3 regions of the Lentzea sp. CC55 genome follow, and region 2 is predicted to be linked to each of the others. Evidence: riboswitches for the same ligand, from Rfam matches in the RefSeq annotation. Region 2 holds a riboswitch; each other region holds the start of a gene.
What was found. A riboswitch is a leader RNA that binds a small molecule or an ion and turns the genes downstream of it on or off. The one in region 2 is predicted to bind S-adenosylmethionine.
Positions count from the first base shown of each region.

Region 1: another riboswitch for S-adenosylmethionine. It lies ahead of thrC (threonine synthase); the one in region 2 lies ahead of L6E10_RS08255 (aminotransferase class V-fold PLP-dependent enzyme).
Region 3: another riboswitch for S-adenosylmethionine. It lies ahead of L6E10_RS16870 (methionine ABC transporter ATP-binding protein); the one in region 2 lies ahead of L6E10_RS08255 (aminotransferase class V-fold PLP-dependent enzyme).

Region 1 is NZ_JAJCXE010000043.1:197,428-205,175, reverse strand. Features, by position in the region: gene L6E10_RS28205 (NUDIX hydrolase) at 1-353, opposite strand, end outside; gene L6E10_RS28200 (SPFH domain-containing protein) at 457-1,359, shown strand; gene L6E10_RS28195 (hypothetical protein) at 1,359-1,592, shown strand; gene L6E10_RS28190 (PIG-L deacetylase family protein) at 1,589-2,335, opposite strand; gene rpsT (30S ribosomal protein S20) at 2,733-2,999, shown strand; gene L6E10_RS28180 (class I SAM-dependent methyltransferase) at 3,091-3,894, shown strand; gene holA (DNA polymerase III subunit delta) at 3,905-4,873, opposite strand; SAM riboswitch class I at 4,961-5,104, shown strand; gene thrC (threonine synthase) at 5,116-6,372, shown strand; gene L6E10_RS28165 (DNA internalization-related competence protein ComEC/Rec2) at 6,356-7,748, opposite strand, start outside.
Region 2 is NZ_JAJCXE010000011.1:230,002-237,749, reverse strand. Features, by position in the region: gene L6E10_RS08280 (hypothetical protein) at 1-290, shown strand, start outside; gene L6E10_RS08275 (SRPBCC family protein) at 272-727, opposite strand; gene L6E10_RS08270 (TetR/AcrR family transcriptional regulator) at 787-1,323, shown strand; gene L6E10_RS08265 (M28 family metallopeptidase) at 1,338-2,270, opposite strand; gene L6E10_RS08260 (potassium/proton antiporter) at 2,410-3,888, shown strand; SAM riboswitch class IV at 3,962-4,076, shown strand; gene L6E10_RS08255 (aminotransferase class V-fold PLP-dependent enzyme) at 4,114-5,445, shown strand; gene lspA (signal peptidase II) at 5,469-6,167, shown strand; gene L6E10_RS08245 (RluA family pseudouridine synthase) at 6,209-7,093, shown strand; gene L6E10_RS08240 (NAD(P)-dependent oxidoreductase) at 7,167-7,748, shown strand, end outside.
Region 3 is NZ_JAJCXE010000022.1:221,654-229,401, reverse strand. Features, by position in the region: gene L6E10_RS16880 (resuscitation-promoting factor) at 1-1,169, shown strand, start outside; gene rsmA (16S rRNA (adenine(1518)-N(6)/adenine(1519)-N(6))-dimethyltransferase RsmA) at 1,557-2,378, shown strand; SAM riboswitch class I at 2,467-2,560, shown strand; gene L6E10_RS16870 (methionine ABC transporter ATP-binding protein) at 2,786-3,784, shown strand; gene L6E10_RS16865 (methionine ABC transporter permease) at 3,781-4,464, shown strand; gene L6E10_RS16860 (MetQ/NlpA family ABC transporter substrate-binding protein) at 4,493-5,296, shown strand; gene L6E10_RS16855 (4-(cytidine 5'-diphospho)-2-C-methyl-D-erythritol kinase) at 5,354-6,316, shown strand; gene L6E10_RS16850 (hypothetical protein) at 6,418-7,407, shown strand; gene L6E10_RS16845 (ABC-F family ATP-binding cassette domain-containing protein) at 7,450-7,748, shown strand, end outside.

The sequences.
Region 1 (7,748 bases), on a different contig from region 2:
ATGTCTGCGAGGGGGAACCACTGCGCGAGGTCGGTCGAGCCGCCCACCTCGTTGCGGAGCTCGCCGCCGACGATCCGCACCTCGTACATGATGCGAAGGGCGTGGTAGTCGCGGTCGGGCTCCTCGCGGAGCTCGGAGTCGATGCCGAGCAGGCGGACCACCTCGGCGAGGTAGCCGGTCTCCTCCTCGACCTCCCGGACGACCCCGTCGTACGGGTGCTCGCCGTGGTCGATGCCGCCGCCGGGGAGGATCCAACGTTTGCCCTTAGGGCCAAGCCAGCGCGCCAGCAGGATCTCGCCATCGTCGTTGATGCACACCCCGTACGCGGCCACGCGCTGCTTCTTCGCCCTCATGCGACGCAGCGTAACTTGCGGGCAACGCGAAAAAAGTGATATCACTTAGCTACTACTTCGCTAGGGGGTCTGGATGAGCGCATCCATCGACACAACGGTCCACATGCCGGCGCCTGTCGTCCGCGAGAAGCACGCGCGGGAGCTGCCCGGTCTGCCGATGTTCCTCGTGGGTTTGGCGGTGCTGGCTGTGAGCGCGTGGACGATCATCGAGGGCGTCAGGGCGGTCGACCCCGACGGCGGTGACCCGTCGCCGGGCCTGCTGATCGCGGGGCTCCTGCTCTTCGGCGCCGGGGCCCTGATCTGGAAGGGGCTCTTCACCGTCGCGCCGGGTGAGGTGCGGGTGCTGCAGTTCCTCGGCCGGTACGTCGGCACGGTCCGCACGGACGGTCTGCGGTGGGCGAACCCGCTCACCACCAGGGAGAAGATCTCCGTCAGGATCCGCAACCACGAGACGGCGACCCTCAAGGTCAACGACGCCGACGGCAACCCGATCGAGATCGCCGCTGTGGTCGTGTGGCAGGTCGAGGACACTGCGCGCGCACGGTTCGAGGTCGACGACTTCGTGCGGTTCGTGGGCATCCAGACCGAGACCGCGGTGCGGCACATCGCGAACAGCTACCCGTACGACAACCACGCCGAGACGGGTCTGTCCCTGCGGGAGAACGCGGACGAGATCACCGAGACGCTGGCGATCGAGATCGCGGCGCGCGTGCAGTCGGCGGGCGTGAAGGTGATCGAGTCACGGCTCACGCACCTCGCGTACGCGCCGGAGATCGCCCACGCCATGTTGCAGCGTCAGCAGGCCGGCGCGGTCGTGGCGGCGCGGACCCGGATCGTCGAGGGTGCCGTCGGCATGGTCGAGCTCGCGCTGGAGCGGCTCGCCGAACACGAGGTCGTCGAACTCGACGAGGAGCGCAAGGCGGCGATGGTCTCGAACCTGCTCGTCGTCCTGTGCGGTGACCGTTCCACCCAGCCCGTGGTGAACACCGGGTCGCTCTACACCTGATGGCGGATCGCAAAAGCGTTCTGCTCAGGCTCGACCCGGCCGTGCACGACGCGTTGAGCAGGTGGGCGAACGACGAGCTGCGCAGCACCAACGCGCAGATCGAGTTCCTGCTGCGGCGTGCGCTGGCGGACGCGGGCCGGCTGCCCGGCGAGGTGAAGAAGATGCCTCGCCGCGGCCGGCCCCCGAAGAAGCCCGGGAGCAAGAACGACGACGAGCCGGACGAACAGGCTTAGAACTCCGGCGGTGCCTCGAGGTCGTGGGCGCGGAAGAGCACGGCGTGCTCGACGCCCATGGCCTCGCCGCTCATCGCGAGGAACTTCGGGATGAAGTCGGCCGGGGCGGGGTGGTCCGGGAGCGCGGCCAGGTACTCGGCGTGCGCTTCCAGCGAGGCGACGCCGCGGCGCAGCGGTTCACCGGTCACGTCGACACCGTGGGTCGCGCCGGACCCGGCCAGTCCGGGAGTGATGTACCAGCGCACCGAATGCGGCTCCAAGCCCTCGTCGACCTGCTCGGGGAACACCCAGCGGTTGCCGGCGTCGCGCAGCGCGTCGAGGGTCGCGAGCCCGGCCGCGCGGTGGTCGGCCTGGTCGAAGCCGTAGGGCGTCTCGACCTCGAAGCCGCAGCCGAACACGACGTCCGGCTTGAAGCGGCGGATCTCGCGGCAGATGTCCCGGCGCAGGTCCAGGCCGTAGACGAGGACGCCATCGGGGTGTTCGAGAACGGTCAGGTGCTCCACACCGACCACGGCGCAGGCGGCCCGCTGCTCGGCGACGCGCAGCCGCGCGGTCTCCTCCGGCGGGTTCGGCATCCCCGCCTCGCCGCGGGTGAGCAGGAGGTAGCCGACCTCGATGCCGCGATCGGTCCAGCGGGCGACGGCCGCGGACGTGCCGTACTCCATGTCGTCGGGGTGTGCGACGACGCAGAGCACGCGCCGGAAGGTCTCCTCCGGAAGGGCAGGCAGTGTCATGCCCGTCATCGTCCCGCGCGAGACGCCCGGCAACCGGGAACCGGCGGAAGAACTTGCGGGGACGAGCAGTTCCACGAGCGTCTGAGCAGCCGTTCCACCTGCATGAGGAAGCTGTCATCGGGTTCCTCCGTCCGGAGGTGGGCGCGCTGGTCTCAGCGTGTCGTACACGTCGTTCACGACCTCGGATGACGGTGTCCGTGGACCGCCGTGAAGGCGTGGTGAAGTTCACGGCGGTCCACGGACACCGGTGGGCGCGGAGAAGGCCGCCTTCACGGTCCGCTGAGCTGGCCTGATATCCTTCGTCGTCGTGAACGCGCGGCTCTCCGCCGTGGAGGAGACCCGGTCCTTGGCCGGTGCCGACGAAGCGCGCCACGAACCCCGGTTTCGACAAGAAGGGTGATGTCGCATGGCGAACATCAAGTCCCAGCTCAAGCGGATCAAGACCAACGAGAAGGCTCGCCTTCGCAACAAGGCGGTCAAGTCGTCCCTGAAGACGGCCATCCGCAAGTTCCGCGAGGCTGCCGAGGCCGGTGACAAGGCGAAGGCCCTGGAGCTGCTGCAGGACGCGTCCCGCAAGCTCGACAAGGCCGCCACCAAGGGCGTCATCCACGCCAACCAGGCCGCCAACAAGAAGTCGGCGATGGCCCAGCGCGCGAACAAGATCGAGGGCTGATCTCGCTCGCGGAGCCTCGAGCTTCCGCAAAGGGCTCCACCTCCTCCGGGAGGTGGAGCCCTTTCGCGTTCCTGGTGTAGGCGTAGGTCCCATGGACTCGCTGCCGCGCATTCAGTTCGTCGAACTCCACGACCTCGAAGGCACCCCGCCCGTGCTGCGGACCCTGCACACGGAGTCGATCACCACGATTTACCGGCTGACGGACGCGGCGCGGGAGTACTCACGGCCGCTGGCACGGGCGCTGCGGTCGGGCGCGGACCACCGGATCGTCGACCTGTGCGCGGGCTCCGGCGGACCGGTGCCGCTCATCCAGCGCCGGCTGCACGCGGAAGGCGTCCACACCCACGTCACGCTGACGGACCTGGTGCCGAACGTGCGCGCGTTCGAGCGCGTGGCGGCCGAGAACCGGCGTCGGCTGCGCGATTCGTGCTGCTCGGTGGACCACGTGCCCACCTCGGTCGACGCCACGGACTGCCGGGTCGAGGGGACGCGCACGATCTACGGCGCCTTCCACCACTTCCCGCCCGCGCTCGCCGCGCGGATGCTGCAGAACGCCGTCGACACCCGGCAGCCGATCGTCGTCGTGGACACCAAGCGGTCGTTCGTCTACCCGGTGTTCTTCCCGTTCCTGCTGACGCTGGCCGTGCTGGTGGCGGCGCCGTTCCAACGCAATCCCCTGCCGCGATACCTGCTGCGCCTGCTGCTCACCTACGTCGTGCCCGTGCTGCCGTTCATGATGTTCTTCGACAGCGTCGTGTCCTTCCTGCGCATGTACGGGCGCGCGGAACTGCGCCGGATCGTCGACGGCCTCGACCGCACCGAGTCGTTCACGTGGACGATCGGCGTCGAGCCCGGTTTCACCGGAGCCCAGTACCTGATCGGGATCCCGCGGTGACCTTCCACGGTCAGCGGCGGCCGTGCGCGGCGACGATCCGGAGCACCGCGCGTTCCAGCGCGTAGTCGGCGTCGGCCGCGACACCCTTCACGTCGGCGTTCAGACCGGCGACCACCTGCATCGCGTCGGCGAGACCCGACTGGTCCCAGCCGCGCGACTGGGCCTGGGCCTTCTTGATCTTCCACGGCGGCATGCCGAGCGGACCGGCCAGGCTGAACGGGTCGGCCCGCCCCACCGCGGACACGCGCGCGACCGTGCGCACCGCGTCCGCCAGCGCGTCCGCGACCAGCACGTGCGGCACACCGAGCTGCATCGCCCACCGCAACGCCTCCATGGCGCCCGCGCGGTCACCGGTGACGGCCTTCTCCGCGACGGCGAACCCGGTCACCTCCGCCTTGCCCTGGTGGTAGCGGCGGATCTCCTCGACCGTCACCTTGCCGTCGGTGTCGGAGACGAGCTGCGACGCCGCCGCGGCGAGCTCGCGCAGGTTCGTGCCCACGGCGTCGATGAGCGTGGCGACGGCCTCCGGGTCGATCTTGCCGCCCGCCTGCCGCACCTCGTTGCGCACGAACGCCTCGCGCTCGGCGGACTTCGTGACCTTGCCGCACTCCGTGACCGCGGCACCGGCCTTCTTCAGCTGCCCGGGCAGGTCCTTGGCGGCCTTGCTGCGGCCACCACCCGTGTGCACGACGACGAGCGTGACCCCGTCCGCGGGCGCCTTCACGTAGGAGAGCACCGTGTCGGCGATCTCCTTGCTGATGTCCTGCGCGTTCTGCAGGACGATCACGCGGCCCTCCGCGAATAGCGACGGGCTCACCAGTTCGGCCAGCTCCGGAGCCGTGAGATCAGTCACCTGGACGCGGGTCAGGTCGGCGTTCGGATCGACCTCGCGTGCGGCCTCGAGAGCCGCCCGAACAGCACGTTCGACCAGCAGCTCCTCCTCGCCGACGACGAGGTGCAGTGACTCCGGTGCGCTCACGTTCCGCATCCTTCCACGTCCCGGATCGTGGACGGCGGTGGCTCAGCGGCGGACCGGTGCCGTAGCTTGGTGGCCACAACTGAACACCGCTCATCCAGAGGGGCAGAGGGACCGGCCCGAAGAAGCCCCGGCAACCGGCGTCAGCGCTGTGTGCACACCTGTGCGCGCATCTGAGTGCAGACGATCACGGTGCCAATTCCGACCCGTTCGATTTCGCGGGAAAGATGAGGAGATACCTCGCGATGACTGCTGTCTCTGTGCCGACGAGCACCAAGTTCGACCTCGGCCCCGCCCGCGCGCTGCTGTGCCGTGAGTGCGGCAACGAAACCCCTCTCGCTCCCGAGTACGCCTGTCTGGAGTGTTTCGGGCCGCTGGAAGTGGCCTACGACTTCGGGAAGATCCGGCGCGAGGACATCGAAGCCGGCCCCAGGTCGATCTGGCGCTACCGCGGCCTCCTCCCCGTTCCGTCCACTGTGGAACAGCACCCGAACACCGACCCCGGCGGCACCCGCCTCGTCGAGGCGCACAACCTCGCCAAGGCACTGGGCGTCCGCAAGATCTGGGTCAAGGACGACACCGGCAACCCCACCCACTCGTTCAAGGACCGCGTCGTGGGCGTGGCGCTCGCCGCCGCCCGCGAGCTCGGCTTCAAGGTGCTGGCCTGCCCGTCGACCGGCAACCTGGCGAACGCCGTCGCCGCGGCCGCCGCCCGCGCGGGCTGGCGGTCGGTCGTCCTCGTGCCCTCCAACCTCGAGCGCGCCAAGATCCTCATGAGCGCCGTCTACGAGGGCGCCCTGATCGCCGTCGACGGCAACTACGACGACGTCAACCGCCTCGCCCAGGAGCTCGCCGCGGAGAACGAGGACTGGGCGTTCGTGAACGTCAACGTCCGCCCGTACTACGCGGAGGGCTCGAAGACGCTCGGCTACGAGGTCGCCGAGCAGCTCGGCTGGCGCCTGCCCGACCAGATCGTCGTGCCGATCGCGTCCGGCTCGCAGCTCACCAAGGTCGACAAGGCGTTCCGCGAACTCGGCCAGCTCGACCTCGTCGAGGCCACGCCGTACAAGGTGTTCGGCGCGCAGGCCACCGGCTGCTCCCCGATCTCGGCCGCCTTCAAGGCGGGCCACGACGTCATCCGCCCGGTCCGCCCGGACACGATCGCGCGCTCGCTGGCGATCGGCGCCCCGGCCGACGGCCCGTACGTGCTCGACGCGGTGCGCCGCACCAACGGCGCCATCGAGGACGTCACCGACGAAGAGGTCGTCGAGGGCATCAAGCTCCTCGCCCGCACCGAGGGCATCTTCGCCGAGACCGCCGGCGGCGTGACCGTCGCGACGGCGAAGAAGCTGATCGAGTCGGGCCAGCTCGACCCGGACGCCGAGACCGTGCTGCTGATCACCGGCGACGGCCTCAAGACCCTCGACGCGCTCGGCGACACGATCGGCCCTCGTGCGACGGTGCCGCCGTCGGCCGAGGCCGTGATCAAGGCGCTGGGGTAGTCACCTCCTTTCCGGCTCCGGGGACGCGGCTGCGTCTCCGGAGCCGTAGGTGAACTTTTCGTTCAAGAGATGGGCTGCTTCGGAAGCGCGCGGTCCTGTCGGGATGCGTCTCCGTTGCGGCACAACATGATCTCGACAGGGCACGTTGGTTCACAAGGCGATCGCGTCCGTCTTCAGCCAGCCCGTGCGCGGGAAGCGCCGCAGGCCGTCCACCACGTGTGGTCCCACCGCCTCCACGGTCGCGCGCCAGGCCGCGATCCGTTGCGGCCACGGGGCTTCCGCCTTCAGGGCGTTGTAGTGGTAGTCGTGCCAGACGTCCGGGGCGATGCGCAGGTCGTCGTCGAACACGTGCTCGGCCATGAGGTCGTACGCCTCTTCCGGTTTCTCCGCCTTGGTGGGCGGCAGCACGTGGGTGGTGGTCGCCTTGTACGTGACGGCGCGGGTGCCGTCTTCGAGTGTTTCGCAGATGTAGTAGGCGAAATCGGGTTTGAGTTCGTCGTGCGGCCACGGGGTCGCCGCGTAGTTCATCTGCCACAGCGCCCATGCGAGGCCCGGCGTGCCGCCGGGAATCGGGTAGCGCGCGTTGAACAGCCTGATCCAGACCATCTCTTCTCCTTCGTACGATGCGGTTTCCCGGCAGCACCGCCAGGTCTCCGTCCTTGTCGGTGCGCAGCACCGAGGCGCCTCCCGTTCGCAGCACGTCGATCACTTGCGGGCTCGGGTGGCCGTAGCGGTTGCCCGTGCCGACGCTGACGAGCGCTATCTGCGGTCGCACGGCCCTGAGGAACGCGGGCAACGAGTAGCGGGAGCCGTGGTGCGGCACTTTGAGCACCTCCGCGGTCAGGTCCCGCTCTCCCAGCAACGCCGCCTGGCCGGCCAGTTCGACGTCGCCGGTGAGCAGCACGCGGCCTGCTCTCGTGTGGGCTTTGAGCACGAGCGAGTAGTCGTTCACCGTCGTGTTCTCGGCCTCGGCGACCGGTGGCCGCCTGGGACCCATCACCTCCAGGTCCAGGCCTGGCAGAGCGAAGCGCTCCCCTGCCTTCGGTTCCACCACCCGCACGTTCTGGGCGCGCGCTTGTCTGCCGACCTCCCTCCAGGCCCACTCGGGTTCTTTGAGCGGGCCCACCGCGATCGCTCCCACCGCACGTCCGGTGAGCGCGGCTTCCAGGCCGCCGACGTGGTCCGCGTGCAGGTGGGTGAGGACCACGAGCGGGATCTTGGTGATCCCCAACGTCTTCAGGCACCGGTCGACCGCACCGGGATCCGGTCCGGCGTCGACCAGGACCGCCGTGTCCGCGACGTCGGTGGCGAGCACGAGCGCGTCGCCCTGGCCGACGTCGCAGCTGACGACCTTCCAGCCGTCCGGTGGCCAGACC
Region 2 (7,748 bases):
GGTCGGCGCCCCACGACGGGCAGCGGCCCGGCACCGTCGTCGAGTGGGGGCTGGACGGCGAGATCGTGCGCACCTTCCCGGAGTTCTCCCGCCCGGTGGACGCGAACGCCTCCGGGCACGTTCTCGGCCAGGTCTCCGTGGAGGGCGAGCACAACGCGGTGTGGCGGGAGCCGGGTCAGCTCGACACCCCGCCCGGCGTGCACGGACTCGTGCTGGCCGACAGCGGTGACGTCTACGGCAACGCGCGGAAGGACAACGAGCTCCAGCCGCGTCACGCGCGTTGTGGCTGACGCTTCGGGGTGAACAGGCGCCGCACCTGGCGCACGTACCACGACCAGCGGGCCGGGGCCTCCGGTTCCCGGCCCGCTGCTCGTTCGCAGGCGTCGAACAGGTCCTCCAGGCACGCGTCGTGCAGCCATCTGATCGCCAGCACCCAGCGCAGCCGGTCCACGAGGGCGAACCGGCCGATCAGCTCGTGTCGCAGAACCGTGCCGGACGCCGAGAGCGTGTGACTGCCCGACATGTCGACGAACTCGAAGGTGATCGACTCACCGGGCACGAACTCGGTGCAGCGGTAGCGGATCGGGCCGTGGCCGCCGTCGGCGCCGACCCCGAGCGGCCGGTCGAACTCCAGCTTGCCCCACGCCGGTGGCCAGAGCTCCTGGATGCGGTCGACGAACGGGCCCGCGGGCACGCCGAGGTCGCGGGTGTGGACGTTTTTGATCATGAGAGGGCCCTTCCATACGCTTCCGTATGTTGCTGGGCCGTACGGTAGCGTATGGAAGCGTGGTGCGGCGGAATCGTGATGACTGGACTGAGATAGCGCTGAGAGCGCTGGCCCAAGGCGGGCTCCAAGCCGTCGCGATCGAGCCCTTGGCGGCGCGGGCCGGAGCCACGAAGGGCAGCGTCTACCACCACTTCCCGAACCGCGAGGCGTTGCTGAAGGCGACGGTCGAGCGGTGGGAGCGGGAGCACACCGAGAAGGTCATCGAGCTCGTCGAGTCCGGGAAGACGCCGCACGAGAAGCTCAGGACGCTGTTCACCGTGGTGCTCGACCAGACCCGCAAGGGATCGGTGGAGATGGCGTTGCAGGCGAGCGCCGGCAACGAGGTGATCGCGCCCGTCCTCCAGCGCGTCACCGTGAAGCGGATCGGTTACCTGACCGAGCTGTTCGAACAACTCGGGTTCGGCGCCGAGCAGGCGAAGAAGCGGGCGCTCATCGCGTTCAGCCTCTACCTGGGGCAGGCGCAGATGTGGGCGAGCCTGCCCGGCCTCGTCGAACCGGTGCTCGACGAGGCCGTGCAGGTGCTCACCGCCCGGTGATCAGGCAGGGGTGATCAGGCAGCGGTCGCCCACAGCGCGGAGGCGATCACGTCCGCGTTCCGGTCGAGCGCCGTGGTGCTGACGTTCGCCGTGGTGTCGCAGGAGCGGTGGTAGCAGCGGTCGTAGGCCTGGCCGGCCGTGCCGCCCCACTTCTGCGCCTGGGCCGCGGTCTTGATGCCCTCGGCGCCGGTGAAGGTGCCGCCGACCGGGATGCCCGCGCGGGCGAACGCCGCGTGGTCGGAGCGGCCGCCGACGCTGGTCAGCTCGGTCTGGACGTTGAGCGCGGTGAAGCCCGCCTGGAGCCGCTGCTGCAGCGCGAGCGAGCCGGAGGGCTGGCCGGAGGCGCTGTAGACGAAGTAGCCGGGGTTGGGCGAGCCGGTCATGTCGAAGTTCAGGTACGCCTTGATCTTCGACCGGTCGGTGGTGTTCAGCGAGTTCACGTAGAACGTCGACCCGCGCAGGCCGAGTTCCTCGGCGCCCCACCAGCCGAACCGCACGTGCTTGGTCGGCTGGAAGCCCGTCGCCCTCATCTGCAGGGCGACCTCGAGCAGGGACGCGGACCCCGTGCCGTTGTCGTTGATGCCGGGGCCCGACGTGACGCTGTCGAGGTGGCCGCCGAGCATGACCGTGTTGCCGGTGTCGCCGCCGGGGTAGTCCGCGATCAGGTTGTAGCCGGTGGCGCCGTTGTAGGTGAACGACTGGACGCGAGTGGTGAAGCCCGCCGCGTCGAGCTTGCCCTTCACCCAGTTGATCGAGGCCAGGTACCCCGGTCGTCCGTGTGCGCGGTTGCCGCCGTTGGCGTTGGCGATGGACTGGAACTGGTTGAGGTGGGCTTGCACGTTCGCCACGTTGATGTCGGGCGCCGCCAGTGCCGACGGTGCGGCGGCTTGCGCCGTGGTTGCTCCGGCCACCGTCAAGGCGGCCGCCAGTGCGATCAGGATCCTCATGGTTCAACTCCGTGCAGGGTTGGGATTGAGCCACTGATCAACATGCTCCGTCGTGCATGGGCCCGCTAGGGGCGAACGGCTGGAGTTGTTGACTCGTCTGATTCGTCGGAATCGATGGTGATCAACCAGAATGGTCCGGGTGGGTGACGTCACGGTCGTGCTGGGTGTCGGTGCCGTCGTACTGCTGATCTCCGTGATCGCGGTGCGGGTGTCGACCCGCCTCGGCCTGCCCTCGCTGTTGCTGTACCTCGGCATCGGCGTGCTCCTCGGCGAGTCCGTCTTCGGCATCAGGTTCGACGACGCCGGCCTCACACAGTCCCTCGGCATCGCCGCACTGGTGCTGATCCTGACCGAGGGCGGCATCACCACCCGCTGGAGCGCGGTGAAACCCTCGCTGTGGCTGGGCGTCGCACTGTCCACAGTGGCCGTTGTGGTGAGCGTCGCCGTCACCGGTACGGCACTGCACTTCCTGCTCGGCCTCGACTGGCGGATCGCGTTGCTCTGGGGAGCGGTGCTGTCGTCCACCGACGCCGCGGCCGTGTTCAGCGTCCTGCGGTCGCTGGGTGTCGGGGCGCGGCTCACGGGCGCGCTCGAACTGGAGTCCGGTCTCAACGACGCACCGGTCTACATCGCCGTCGTGCTGCTGGCGTCCTCGGACCGGATCTCGTGGACCGCGCCGCTGCTGGTGGTCTACGAACTGGGCGCGGGAGCGCTCATCGGCATCCTGCTGGGCGTCCTGGGCGCCGCGGGGCTGAGACGCGCGGCGCTGCCCTCGACCGGTCTCTACCCGCTCGCCACCGTGGCCGTGTGCGTGATGGCCTACACGGCCGGCGACCTCGCGCACGCCTCCGGGTTCCTCGCCACCTACGTCGCCGCGCTGGTGCTCGGCAACGCCCGCCTGCCGCACCGCGCCGACACGCTCTCGTTCGCCGAAGGTCTCGGCTGGCTGGCCCAGATCGGGCTCTTCGTCCTGCTCGGCCTCTACGCCTCGCCGTCGCGGCTGCTCGACGTGCTGTTCCCCGCGCTGGTCGCGGGCGTGGTGCTGACGTTCGTCGCCCGGCCGTTGTCGGTGGTGCTGGCCTCCCTGCCGTTCAAGGTGCCGTGGCGCGAGCAGGCGTTCCTCTCGTGGTCCGGCCTGCGCGGCGCGGTGCCGATCGTGTTCGCGCTGATCCCGCTGATCCAGGGGGTCGAGGGCGCGCGACAGCTGGTCGACGTGGTGTTCCTGCTGGTCATCGTCCTGACGATCGTGCAGGGCACGACGCTGCCGTTCCTCGCGCGCCGCCTGGGGCTGGTGAAGACGGGGGAGGCGTTGGAGGTCCAGGTCGACTCCTCGCCGCTCGACGAGCTCGGTGCCGAACTGCTGCAGGTGCACATCCAGCGCGGGTCGAAGCTGCACGGCGTCTACATGTCCGAGCTGAGGCTCCCCGGCGGCGCCACGGTGAGCCTCGTGGTGCGCGGCGGGAAGAGTTTCACGCCACAACCGACGACCCGGCTGCAGACCGAGGACCAGTTGCTCATCGTGACGACGGAGGAGGCGCGCGAAGCCGCTGAACGGCGTGTCCGAGCCGTCGACAGGGCCGGTCGCTACGCGCGCTGGAAGGGCGAGACCGGCGAATGATCGGTCTGCGAGGCTTCCCAGCATGTGAATCGGGTGTCGACGAGCGCGTCACCCTCCGCTAACGTCGTCGGCAGGTCATGAGAGCCAGCGTCAAGCCCAAGCTTGCTGGCCGGCAACCCTCCAACCGCGGTGGGGTGCCCTTGGTGAGGACCTGGTCCGGCGCGTGGGGCGCCGGTCAAGCGCGGGCCTTCGCGACACGGGGCCCCTGGCCTCGGAGGCAGCTCGATGACGCTCGCGATCACCCCTGGAACCACCACTTCCGTCCCGGCCGTCGTCGGTGCCGACCTGCGGGTTCCCCTGGTGACCGGAGAGCGCGTCACCTACGCCAACCTCGACCACGCGGCGTCGGCGCCCTGCCTGCAGGAGGTGCGTGACGCCGTCGACGAGCTGCTGCCCTGGTACGCCAGCGTGCACCGCGGTGCCGGGTTCGCCTCCCAGGTCTCGACCCGCGTCTACGAGCAGGCGCGCGACCGCGTCCGCAGGTTCGTCGGCGCGCACCCCTCCGACACCGTCGTCTTCACCCGCAACACCACCGACTCGCTGAACCTGCTGGCGCGCAGCGTTCCCCGCAACACCGCGGTCGTCCTGTTCGACAGCGAGCACCACGCGGCGCTGCTGCCGTGGCGCGGGCCGAACGTCCAGCGCGTTCCCGCTCCGTCTTCGTCCGGCGCCGCGGTGGTGGCGCTGGACCGGGCTCTCGCCGCCGCCCCGGTCGGCCCTCGGCTCGTGATCGTCACCGGGGCGTCCAACGTCACGGGGGAGCTGTGGCCGGTGGCCGAGCTCGCGAAGGTCGCCCGCCGCCACGGCGCGCGCATCGCGCTCGACGCCGCGCAGCTCGCCCCGCACCGCCCGATCAACGCCCGTGAGCTGGGCGTCGACTACGTGGCCTTCTCCGGGCACAAGATCTACGCGCCGTTCGGCGCCGGCGTGCTGGTCGGCCGTGCCGACTGGTTGCAGCAGGCCCAGCCGTACCTCGTCGGCGGCGGCGCGACCTCGAAGGTCACCGACCACGGCGACCGCCTGGGCGTCGCGTGGTCCGCCGTGCCCGAGCGGCACGAGGCCGGCAGCCCGAACGTCGTCGGCGTGCACGCCCTCGCGGCGGCCTGCGAGATCCTGTCGCGGCACTGGGAGCAGACGGTCGCGCACGAGCAGGAGCTGCTGACGCGTCTGCGGGACGGCCTGCGCACGGTTCCCGGCTTCCGCGAGCTGTCGATCCTGACCGACGCCGACAAGGTCGGCGTCGTGAGCTTCACGATCAACGGTTTCGACGCGGGTTTCCTCGCGGCGGCGCTCTCCGCCGAGTACGGCATCGGTGTCCGCGACGGCGCGTTCTGCGCGCACGTGATCGTGAGCCGCCTGGTGAAGAAGGCCGGATCGCATGAACAGCGTGCCGTGCGCGCGTCGATCGGCCTCGGCACGACGGCCGAGCACGTCGACCGTTTGGTGGCGGCGTTGCGCACGCTCGTCACCGAAGGTCCGAAGTGGACCTACACCCGGTGCGACGGCCGCTGGGTGCCCGAGGACGACGGCCGAACCCTGCCGCCGTTCCTCGCGTAGTCCCGGTAGTGGACAATGACCTGGTGAGTGACGAGTCCAAGGCCGCGGAGAAGGTCTCCGGGAAGGCCGCTGAACCGCCTGCCGAGGTGCAGGTCAGCGAGCCCGAGGCGACCGTGATCGCGGCCGAGGAGCCCGCCGAGGCCGAGTCCCCCGCGGAGGCGGAGGACGACGAGGAGGGCTTCTCGATCACCGGCTCGCTGCCGGAGCCGAAGACCACGCTCCTCGCGGTGCTGGCGGGCGGCGTGCTGGCCCTGGACGTGCTCACCAAGGTCCTGTCCGTGGCGTTCCTGGAGGGTGCCGACCCGATCAAGGTCTTCGGGGGCGCGCTCTACCTGACGTTCGTCCGCAACCCCGGTGCCGCCTTCGGGCTCGCCGAGGGCTGGACGTGGATCCTGGCGCTGATCGCGCTGGGCGTCGTCGGGTTCATCCTCTGGATCTCGCGCAACCTCCGCTCGCAGGGCTGGGCCGTCGGCCTGGGCCTGGTGCTGGGCGGCGCCGTCGGCAACCTCGCCGACCGCCTGTTCCGCGAGCCGGGGCCGATGCGCGGCCACGTGGTGGACTTCCTGTCGCTTTTCGACCCGTTCGGCCGTGTGTGGCCGGTGTTCAACGTCGCCGACATGGCGATCGTCGGCGGTGGCGCCGCGATCATCGTGATGGCGCTCCTGCAGCACGACTACGACGGGACGGTTCACAAGGAGAAGAAGGTCGAGGACCCCGCTTGAGCGGATACCGAACGCTGCCGATTCCCGACGGTCTGGACGGCATGCGCGTGGACGCCGGCCTCGCGAAGCTCCTGGGCCTCTCGCGCACGGTCGTCGCTGCCATCGCCGACGCGGACGAGGTGCTGGTCAACGGCCGCGTCGTCGGCAAGTCCGACCGGCTGACGGCCGGGGCGATGCTCGAGATCACGCTGCCGGCGCCGCCGCAGCCGATCACCGTGCAGGCGATCCCCGTCGAGGGGCTGAAGATCATCCACGAGGACGACGACATCATCGTCGTCGACAAGCCCGTCGGTGTCGCCGTGCACCCGTCGCCGGGCTGGACCGGGCCGACCGTGGTGGGCGGGCTCGCCGCCGCGGGCCACCGCGTCGCCACGTCCGGTGCCGCCGAGCGCCAGGGCGTCGTGCACCGGCTCGACGTCGGCACGACCGGCGTCATGGTCGTCGCGAAGTCCGAGTCGGCCTACTCCGCGCTGAAGCACGCCTTCAAGGAGCGGACCGTCGACAAGGTCTACCACGCGATCGTGCAGGGCCACCCGGACCCGATCAAGGGCACCATCGACGCCCCGATCGACCGCCACCCGAAGCACGACTACAAGTTCGCCGTGATGAACTCCGGCAAGCCCTCCATCACGCACTACGAGGTGATCGAGGCGTTCCGCGCGGCGTCGTTCGTCGAGGTGCACCTGGAGACCGGCCGCACCCACCAGATCCGCGTGCACTTCTCGGCGCTGCACCACCCGTGCGTCGGCGACCTGACCTACGGCGCCGACCCGACGCTGGCCAAGCGCCTCGGGGTGTCGCGGCAGTGGCTGCACGCGCGTCAGCTCGGGTTCCACCACCCCGGCACCGGCGAGTGGGTCGCGTTCACCTCCGACTACCCGGACGACCTGGCCGCGGCGCTGGAGAAGCTGCGCGACGAGGGCTGATTGCGTCTGGGTAAATCACCGGTTGACGACGTTGCACTTGATGTCAATCGGTGTGCTCAATAGCGTTCTCGGCATGAACCTCATCGTTCTCGCAGCCTCCGGACGGACCGGTCTGGTGCTGACCCGGCAGGCCCTCGGCCGCGGTCACACCGTCACGGCCGTCGCCCGCGACCCGCGGCGGATCGGCCTCGGCCACGCGAACCTCCGCAAGGTGGCGGGCGACGTGACGGACCCCGCGAGCATCGCCGCGGTCGTCTCCCCGGACTCCGTCGTGGTGTCCGGGCTCGGCACCGACGTGCCCGGCGTGCTGCACGACGGCGCCCGGGCCGTGATCGCCGCCGGACCGCGCCGGATCGTCTGGCTCGGCGCCTACGGAACGGGCCCGTCCGCCGACGCGGCGGGTCCGGGTGCCGAGGTGCTGTGGACGTTCTTCGGCGACCGCATCCCCGACAAGGTCGCGGCCGACAACGCCGTGCTCGCCGCCGGCGGCACCGTCTTCCACGCCGGGGTGCTGAGCGACGAACCGCCCGGTCCCGGCCGCACGGTCGGTCTCGACGCCGCGCCTCCGTTCGACCTGGGCGCCAAGATCAGCCGCGCCACCGTGGCGGCGGCCATGCTCGACGAGGCCGAGCAGCCGCGGTTCGCCGGCTCGGTC
Region 3 (7,748 bases), on a different contig from region 2:
TCATGCCGCCCCTCGTCCTCCCGTCGGAGGAAGAGGAGAAGAGCGACCCGCAGTTGCTCGTCAAGGCCGCCACGAACTGGAAGCGCCGCTTCCTCAAGGGCGCGGTCGCCGCTGTCCTCGTGTCGATCTCCGGCGGCGGCGTGACCGCCATGGCGATGGACAAGTCGCTGACCGTCGAGGTCGACGGCGCGCTGCAGACCGTCCACTCCTACGAGGGCACGGTCGGCGAGGTCCTGGCGGAGGAAGGGATCGTCGTCGGTGAGCACGACGCCCTGTCCCCGTCGCTGAACGCCCCGATCTCCGACGGCGGCAAGATCAGCCTCGACCGCGGCCGCCTGCTCAAGATGAGCGTCGACGGCCAGGCCCGCGAGGACTGGGTCCGCTCCGTCACCGTCGAGGAAGCCGCCAAGCAGCTCGGCGTGAACCTCGAAGGCGCGTGGATGTCCGCGCCCGGCTCGCAGGACGTGCCGCTCGAGGGCATGAACCTCGAGGTCAAGACCAGCAAGACCATCAAGCTGTTCGACGGCGCGAACCCGGTCCGCGAGGTCAAGACCACCGCCCTCACCGTCGACGAGCTGCTGAAGTCCGAGAACCTCTCCCTCGGCCCCGAGGACGCCGTCTCGTCCGGCGCCGACGTGAAGCTCGCCACCGGCGCCGAGGTCTACATCTCCCGCACCGGCGTCACGGTCGTCAACGTGACCGAGCCGGTCGCCGCGCCGGTCGAGAAGACCAACGACCCGAACATGAACGCGGGCGAGCAGAAGGTCGTCGACCCCGGCGCCGCCGGCGAGCAGATCTCCCAGTACCGCGTGACCGTGAAGAACGGCAAGGAGATCAGCCGCGAGAAGCTGGGCAGCAAGGTCACCAAGGAGCCGAAGCCCAAGAAGATCGTCGTGGGCACCAAGCCCCTCGCCGGCGGTGAGGTCTGGGACCGCCTCGCCAAGTGTGAAGCGGGCGGCAACTGGGCCATCAACACCGGCAACGGCTACTACGGCGGCCTGCAGTTCAACAAGAGCACCTGGGACGCCTACGGTGGCGCGGCCTTCGCCGCCTACCCGCACCAGGCGACGCGCGAACAGCAGATCGCCATCGCCACCAAGCTCCGCGACGGCCGCGGCGGCACGTACTCGGCGTGGCCAGGCTGCCGCGCCAAGCTCGGCCTGCCGTAGACCCGCGTCGCCTCCCCGTCCCCCGCACGAAGGCCGTCCTGGTTCGCCAGGGCGGCCTTCGCGGTTCCGCCCACCCGTGCCCGCGGGCGGGGTTGGCGGTGCGAAGGGCTTGGTGCGGGGAGGCTCGCACAAGGGTCCGCTCGAATTCGGCGTCCCCGCGACCGAACGTACTCGGTGGGTCTGACAGTTCCGGGGTGGTGCAACGGCGGGGCAGCGGGCGAAGCCGCTCGAGGCGACCAGCCCGCTGGAACAGGCGCCCTCCGCCCCGAGCCGACCCGCGTGCCGCCCGCCCCGAGTTGACCCGCGCGCCAGCCCTCTCACCCAACTCGCCCGGGCGAGGGGTGACCGGGCCCCGGGCCAGGAGCCTGAGAGAATGCCCGGGTGAGCCTGCTGGGACCCGCCGAAGTCCGCCGTCTAACCGCCGAACTGGGCATCCGCCCGACCAAGAAGCTGGGCCAGAACTTCGTGCACGACCCCAACACGGTTCGCAAGATCGTCGCAGCGGCCGGCCTGACCGAGGACGACGTCGTCCTGGAGGTCGGTCCGGGCCTGGGCAGCCTCACCCTCGCGCTGCTCCCCAGCGCCAGCCAGGTCGTCGCGGTGGAGATCGACCCGCCCCTGGCGCGGAGGCTTCCCCAGACCGTCGCGGAGATGGACCCGGAGAACGCGGGCAAGTTGCACGTGGTCCTCGAGGACGCCATGAAAGTCACCCAAGAAGACCTGCCGGTGCAACCCACCGCGATCGTCGCCAACCTCCCGTACAACGTCGCGGTCCCTGTGGTCCTCCACCTCCTGGCCGAACTCCCGAGCCTCCGGAAGGGCCTTGTCATGGTCCAGGCGGAGGTGGCCGACCGCATGGCCGCGAAGCCCGGGAGCAAGATCTACGGCGTCCCCAGCGTGAAGCTCGCCTGGTACGCCGAGGCGAAGAAGGCCGGCGCGATCGGCAAGAACGTGTTCTGGCCCGCGCCCAACGTCGACTCCGGGCTGGTGTGGTTCCAGCGCCACGAAAAGCCGTTGTCCACTGTGGACCGCAAGAAGCTCTTCGCGGTCGTCGACGCCGCGTTCGCGCAACGTCGCAAGACCCTCCGGGCCGCCCTCCGCGGGCACACCGCGAACGTCGACGAGGTGCTCGCCAAGGCGGGTGTCGACCCGCAGCTCCGGGGCGAGCAGCTGACGGTGATCGACTTCATCCGGATCGCCGAGGTCTAGGCCGGGGATCCTTCGGCCAACAGTGTGATCTGTCGAACGAATCGGATTCTGGCTTGCGCAACCGAACGTCCGTCCGGTTGACTGCTACTTGCCATCCGGAGCGACTGAGAGACCTGGCTCTACGACGTCGCAGCAACCACCCGCTGGATGCGGGCAGGTGCTAACGCCAGGACCGATGGAGGAGCACCATGGGTACCGTGCGAATGCTGACGCGCCGTCGAGTCGTCGACCAGTGCCGTCGCACCGCTTCTGCATGTCGTCGCCACCTCGTCTAGGGCGCCTTCTCAAAGTCCTCTGACGCGCACTCGATCGCAGAGTGGCGCACACACCTGAGCAGCAAACTTCGACCGCGCACGTCCGCGAACACCAGCGGACGAGGTGCCGTCGCGCGCAGCCGTGGAGCAGAAGTGATCACTGTCGAAAACCTCACCAAGTCCTTCCAGGGCGTCAGCGCCCTCAACGGCGTGACCCTCGACGTCGAGGCCGGCACCGTGCTCGGCGTCGTCGGCCCCAGTGGTGCCGGCAAGTCGACGCTCGCCCGCTGCGTCGCGCTGCTGGAGCGTCCCGACTCCGGGGCGATCCGCGTCGACGGCACCGACATCACGAGCCTCGACGGGTCGGCGCTGCGTGCCGCCCGCCGCCAGATCGGCGTCGTGCCGCAGGGGGACTCGCTGCTCCGCCAGCGCACCGCGGCCGGCAACATCGCGCTCCCGCTCGAATCCGCCGGCGTGCCGGGACCGCAGCGGCGCACCCGTGTCGGTGAGCTGCTGGACCTCGTCGGGCTGACCGACAAGGCCGGCGCCTACCCCGACCAGCTGTCCGGCGGGCAGCGCCAGCGCATCGCCGTGGCGCGCGCCCTCGCCGCCAACCCGTCCGTGCTCCTCGCCGACGAGCCCACTTCCGCCCTGGACCCGGAGACCACCGGTTCCGTGCTGACGGTGCTCGACCGTGCGCGCGCTGAGCTCGGTGTGACCGTGCTCGTCGTCACGCACGACATGGGCGTGGTCCGGAAGATCTGCGATGACGTCGCCGTGCTGGAGCAGGGCCGCGTCGTCGAACACGGCAAGGTGCTCGACCTGGTCAACGACCCGATCAGCCGCACGAGCAGCGCCCTGCTGCCCGCCGTCGACCTGAACCCGATCAACGAGAGCAGCTACGACCGCGTCGCGGACGTCGTGCTCGTCGGGTTCGCCGCGGTCGGCGCGCTGCTGCCCGAGGCCGCGCACCGGTTCGGGGTCGAGCTCAACATCGTCGGCGGTGGCTTGACGCGTCTCGGGGAGACCCCGGTCGCGCGCTTCCGCCTGGGGCTGAACGGCGAACGTTCCGACTCCGCTCTCGAGTGGATCGGCGAGGCCGGAGGCGCTGTGCAGAGGTCCCTGAAGGGGCCGCAGGGAGTAGCTGCGTGAGGTCTGCAACACCCTGGTCCGACGTCGTCGCGTACCTCGTCGAGGCCACCGGGGAAACGCTCTACATGGTCGGCGTCTCCACAGTCATCGCAACACTGCTGGGAGTTCCCGTAGGTGTCTGGCTGCAGCTCACCGCCAAGGGCGGGCTGCGGCCGAACGCCGCGGTGCACAGGGTTCTGAGCTTCGTCACCGACCTCGGTCGCTCGATGCCGTTCATCGTGCTGCTCGTCGCGCTCACGTCGGTCACCCGGCTGATCGTCGGCGGTTCCATCGGCAGCACGGCGGTCATCGTGCCGCTGGCCGTGGGAGCGATCCCGTTCGTCGGGCGGCTGGTGCAGAACATCCTGTCCGAGGTGCACGTGACCGTGGTCGAGGCCGCGATCACCACGGGCGCCTCGACGTTGAAGATCGTGCGCAGCGTGCTGATCCGCGAGTCGATGCCCGCGCTGATCAACGCCATCGGCGTCACCGTGATCGCCCTCATCGGGTACTCGGCGATGGCGGGCGTGATCGGGGGCGGTGGCCTCGGCGACCTCGCGATCCGCGAGGGCTACCAGCGCTTCAACGACCGGATCCTGTGGAGCACCGTGGCGTGGCTCGCCGTGCTCACCACCGTGATCCAGCTCGGTTTCACCCGTGCCGCCCGTGCGTCCGACCGGCGCCGGCACGCCTCCGTCTAGACCCGTAGCGATTCTCAAGAGGAACGTCATGCGTATTCGTGCTGCCCTGATCGCAGTTGCTTTGTCCGGTGTGGCTGCTTTGTCCGCTTGCTCATCCGGTGGTGGCTCGTCCGCCTCGGACACGCTGAAGGTCGGCGTCTCGCCGGTCCCGCACGCCCAGATCCTCGAGTACGTGGCCGACAACCTCGCCTCGTCGAAGGGGCTCAAGATCGAGGTCGTCGAGTTCACCGACTACGTGCAGCCGAACACGGCGCTGGTCGACGGGTCGCTCGACGCCAACTACTTCCAGACCGTGCCGTACCTGGAGACGTTCACCAAGGAGAGCGGCGCGAAGGTCGAGTGGGTCCAGCCGGTCCACGTCGAGCCGCTCGGCCTCTACTCGAAGAAGGCCAAGAAGCTCGACGAGCTGCAGAACGGCGCCAAGATCGCCGTCGCCAACGACGCCACGAACGAGGCCCGCGGCCTGAAGCTGCTGGAGGCGAACGGCCTCATCAAGCTCAAGGCCGTCGACCAGCCGACCGTGCGCGACATCGCGGAGAACCCCAAGAACCTGCAGTTCGTGCCGCTGGAGGCCGCTCAGCTGCCGCGTTCGCTGGAGGACACCGACGCCTCGGTCATCAACGGCAACTACGCCATCGACGCGGGCCTGAAGCCCGCCACCGACTCGCTCGCGCTGGAGAAGGCCGAGGGCAACCCCAACGCCAACGGCCTGGTGACGCGAACCGAGCTCAAGGACGACAAGCGCGTCAGGGACCTGGCGGAGCTCCTGGCGTCGCAGCAGGTCAAGGACTACATCAAGCAGACCTACAGCGGCTCGGTCATCCCGGTCTGACGGTGCTGCCGACCGGGGGAGGAGTCCGAGACCCCAGAACGCCCGTAGGCTGACGTGGTGCTCGCAGTCGTTCCACCCCCGGTCACGGTCCGCGTCCCGGCCAAGGTCAACCTGCACCTGGCCGTCGGTGACGTGCGCCCGGACGGCTACCACGACCTGGTGACGATCTTCCAGGCGCTGTCGCTGGTCGACGAGGTCACGGTCGCGGTCGCCGACGAGCCAGGCGTCGAGGTCCACGGGGAGGGTGCCGACCAGGTGCCCACCGGGGCCTCGAACCTCGCCTGGCGCGCGGTCCAGCTGCTCGCCGCGCACGTGGGCAAGGACCCGGACGACCCGAAGGTCCGCGTGGTCATCCGCAAGGCCATCCCGGTCGCGGGAGGCATGGCGGGGGGCAGCGCGGACGCCGCCGCGACGCTCGTGGGCCTGTCGTCGTTGTGGCGCCTCGACATCAGCCGCGACGAGCTGGCCGAACTGGCCGGGAAGCTCGGCGCGGACGTCCCGTTCGCCCTCTACGGCGGCACCGCGCTCGGCACCGGCCGCGGCGAGCGGATCGTGCCGGTGCTCGCCCGCCACCAGTTCCACTGGGTGCTGGCGTTCGACCGCCGTGGACTGTCCACTCCGGACGTCTTCGACGAGCTGGACCGCCTGCGCGCGGAGGGGGATCCGCCGCGCGTCGGCCCGGTCGAGGCCGTGCTGGAGGGGCTGTCCTCGGGAGACCCGCGCCAGCTCGCGCTGCTGCTCGGCAACGACCTGCAGGCCGCCGCGGTCTCGTTGCGGCCCAACCTGCGCCGCACGCTCCGCGCGGGCGTCGACGCGGGCGCGCTGGCCGGCATCGTGTCCGGCTCGGGCCCCACGACGGCGTTCCTGTGCGAAGACGGCGACACGGCCGTCCGGGTGGCCGCCGAGCTCGCCGGCGCGGGGGTGTGCCGGACGGTGCGCGTGGCGCACGGCCCGGTGCCCGGAGCGCGCGTGATCACGACCGAGGAACCGAAGCCCGCTCCGCCCGAGGTGCACGCCTAAGATCCTGTGGCGCCACGCGCGCCCCGGTGCGAAGCGCCCGTTCCAAACGGGGGCGATCTCGAATTCTCGGGGCGCGCGCGGCCCTGTCGCGGGGAGGCGATGTGGGCAGACGGCTCCGGCACGAGCTGTTCCGGATGGTCGTGTCGGACCTGGTCGGGAACCATCCGAACCTCCACCCCGACCGCCTCGGCCACTACGCCGGCCTGGTCCGCCGCAGCACGGTCGAGGACCCCGGGTGGACCGCCGCCCTGCTGCGCTGGACCCGTCACGACGCCGGACTCGCCTACACCGCGCACGCGGGCGCCGCCGAGTTCGTCGCGGCCCGCCTGGCGGCCGGCCTGCACGGCACCTCCCGCCAGGTGGTCGACTCCGTGCTCGCGGAGCCCAACGACCCCACCTGGTTGCTGAACTACTGGACCTACAGGCACGGCCGCGCACTTCCCAAGCCGCTCAAGCGCGGGATCGGCGACGCGGTCCGCCGCCTCTACACCGAGGAGTCGGTGCGCGACCACGACTTCGTCTTCATCAGCCTGCGGTTCGGCGACGTCCTGAACCGCGTGCACCCGAAGCCGGTGGACGAGCGCCAGTCCGCGCTGTTCCGCGCGATCCTCGACCGCCGCTACGACCCGAAGGCGCCGGAGTGCCGGCCGGTACCCCGGCCGCCCGCACCCGTGCCGCTGCCCCGGATCACCGGCCACACGCTCCTGCTGGTCGACCTCCACGCGGTCGAGCGGTACGGGTTCGAGGAGACCGTCGAGGCGGTGGTGCGCCGGTGCGACCGGGCCGAGGTCGTGCGGTTCCAGGGGTACGGGCTTCCCCACGACCGCCGGCGCCGCCAGCTGGAGGTCGTGCGCAAGCGCCTCCGGAGGCACGACAGGGTTCTCCTGGTCACCGAGGCGCAGCCCCTGGACGGGGAGCTGAGCGGTGCGGTGCCCGCTTACGTGCCACTGCACGTGTGGGACCTGGGCGAGCAGGACGCGGAGTGGGCGTCGGTGTCGAGGCACCGCTACCGCCACCGCGGCGACCCGGCGGGCGCACCGCGGGCGTTGTCCCTGTTCGAGGCTGGTGAACAGGGGCTTTGGCCCTGGTAGGTAGCCTTCAACAGGCAGTTTCTTACTAGTCGTGAGGTTTTGATGGCCAACCTGGTCAACCTGGAGTCCGTGTCGAAGTCGTTCGGCGTCCGGCCGCTGCTCGACCGCGTGTCGCTCGGCGTCAACGAGGGCGAGCGGATCGGCGTCGTCGGCCTGAACGGCGGCGGCAAGACGACGCTGCTCGAGGTGCTGGCCGGGGTCGAGCCCGCCGACGACGGACGGGTGTCGCGGTCGCGCGACCTGCGCATGGCGGTCGTGACGCAGCGGACCGAACTGCCGGAGGGGTCGACCGTGCGCAACGCGGTCATCGACCCGCTCGGTTTCGACGCGGAGCACGAGTG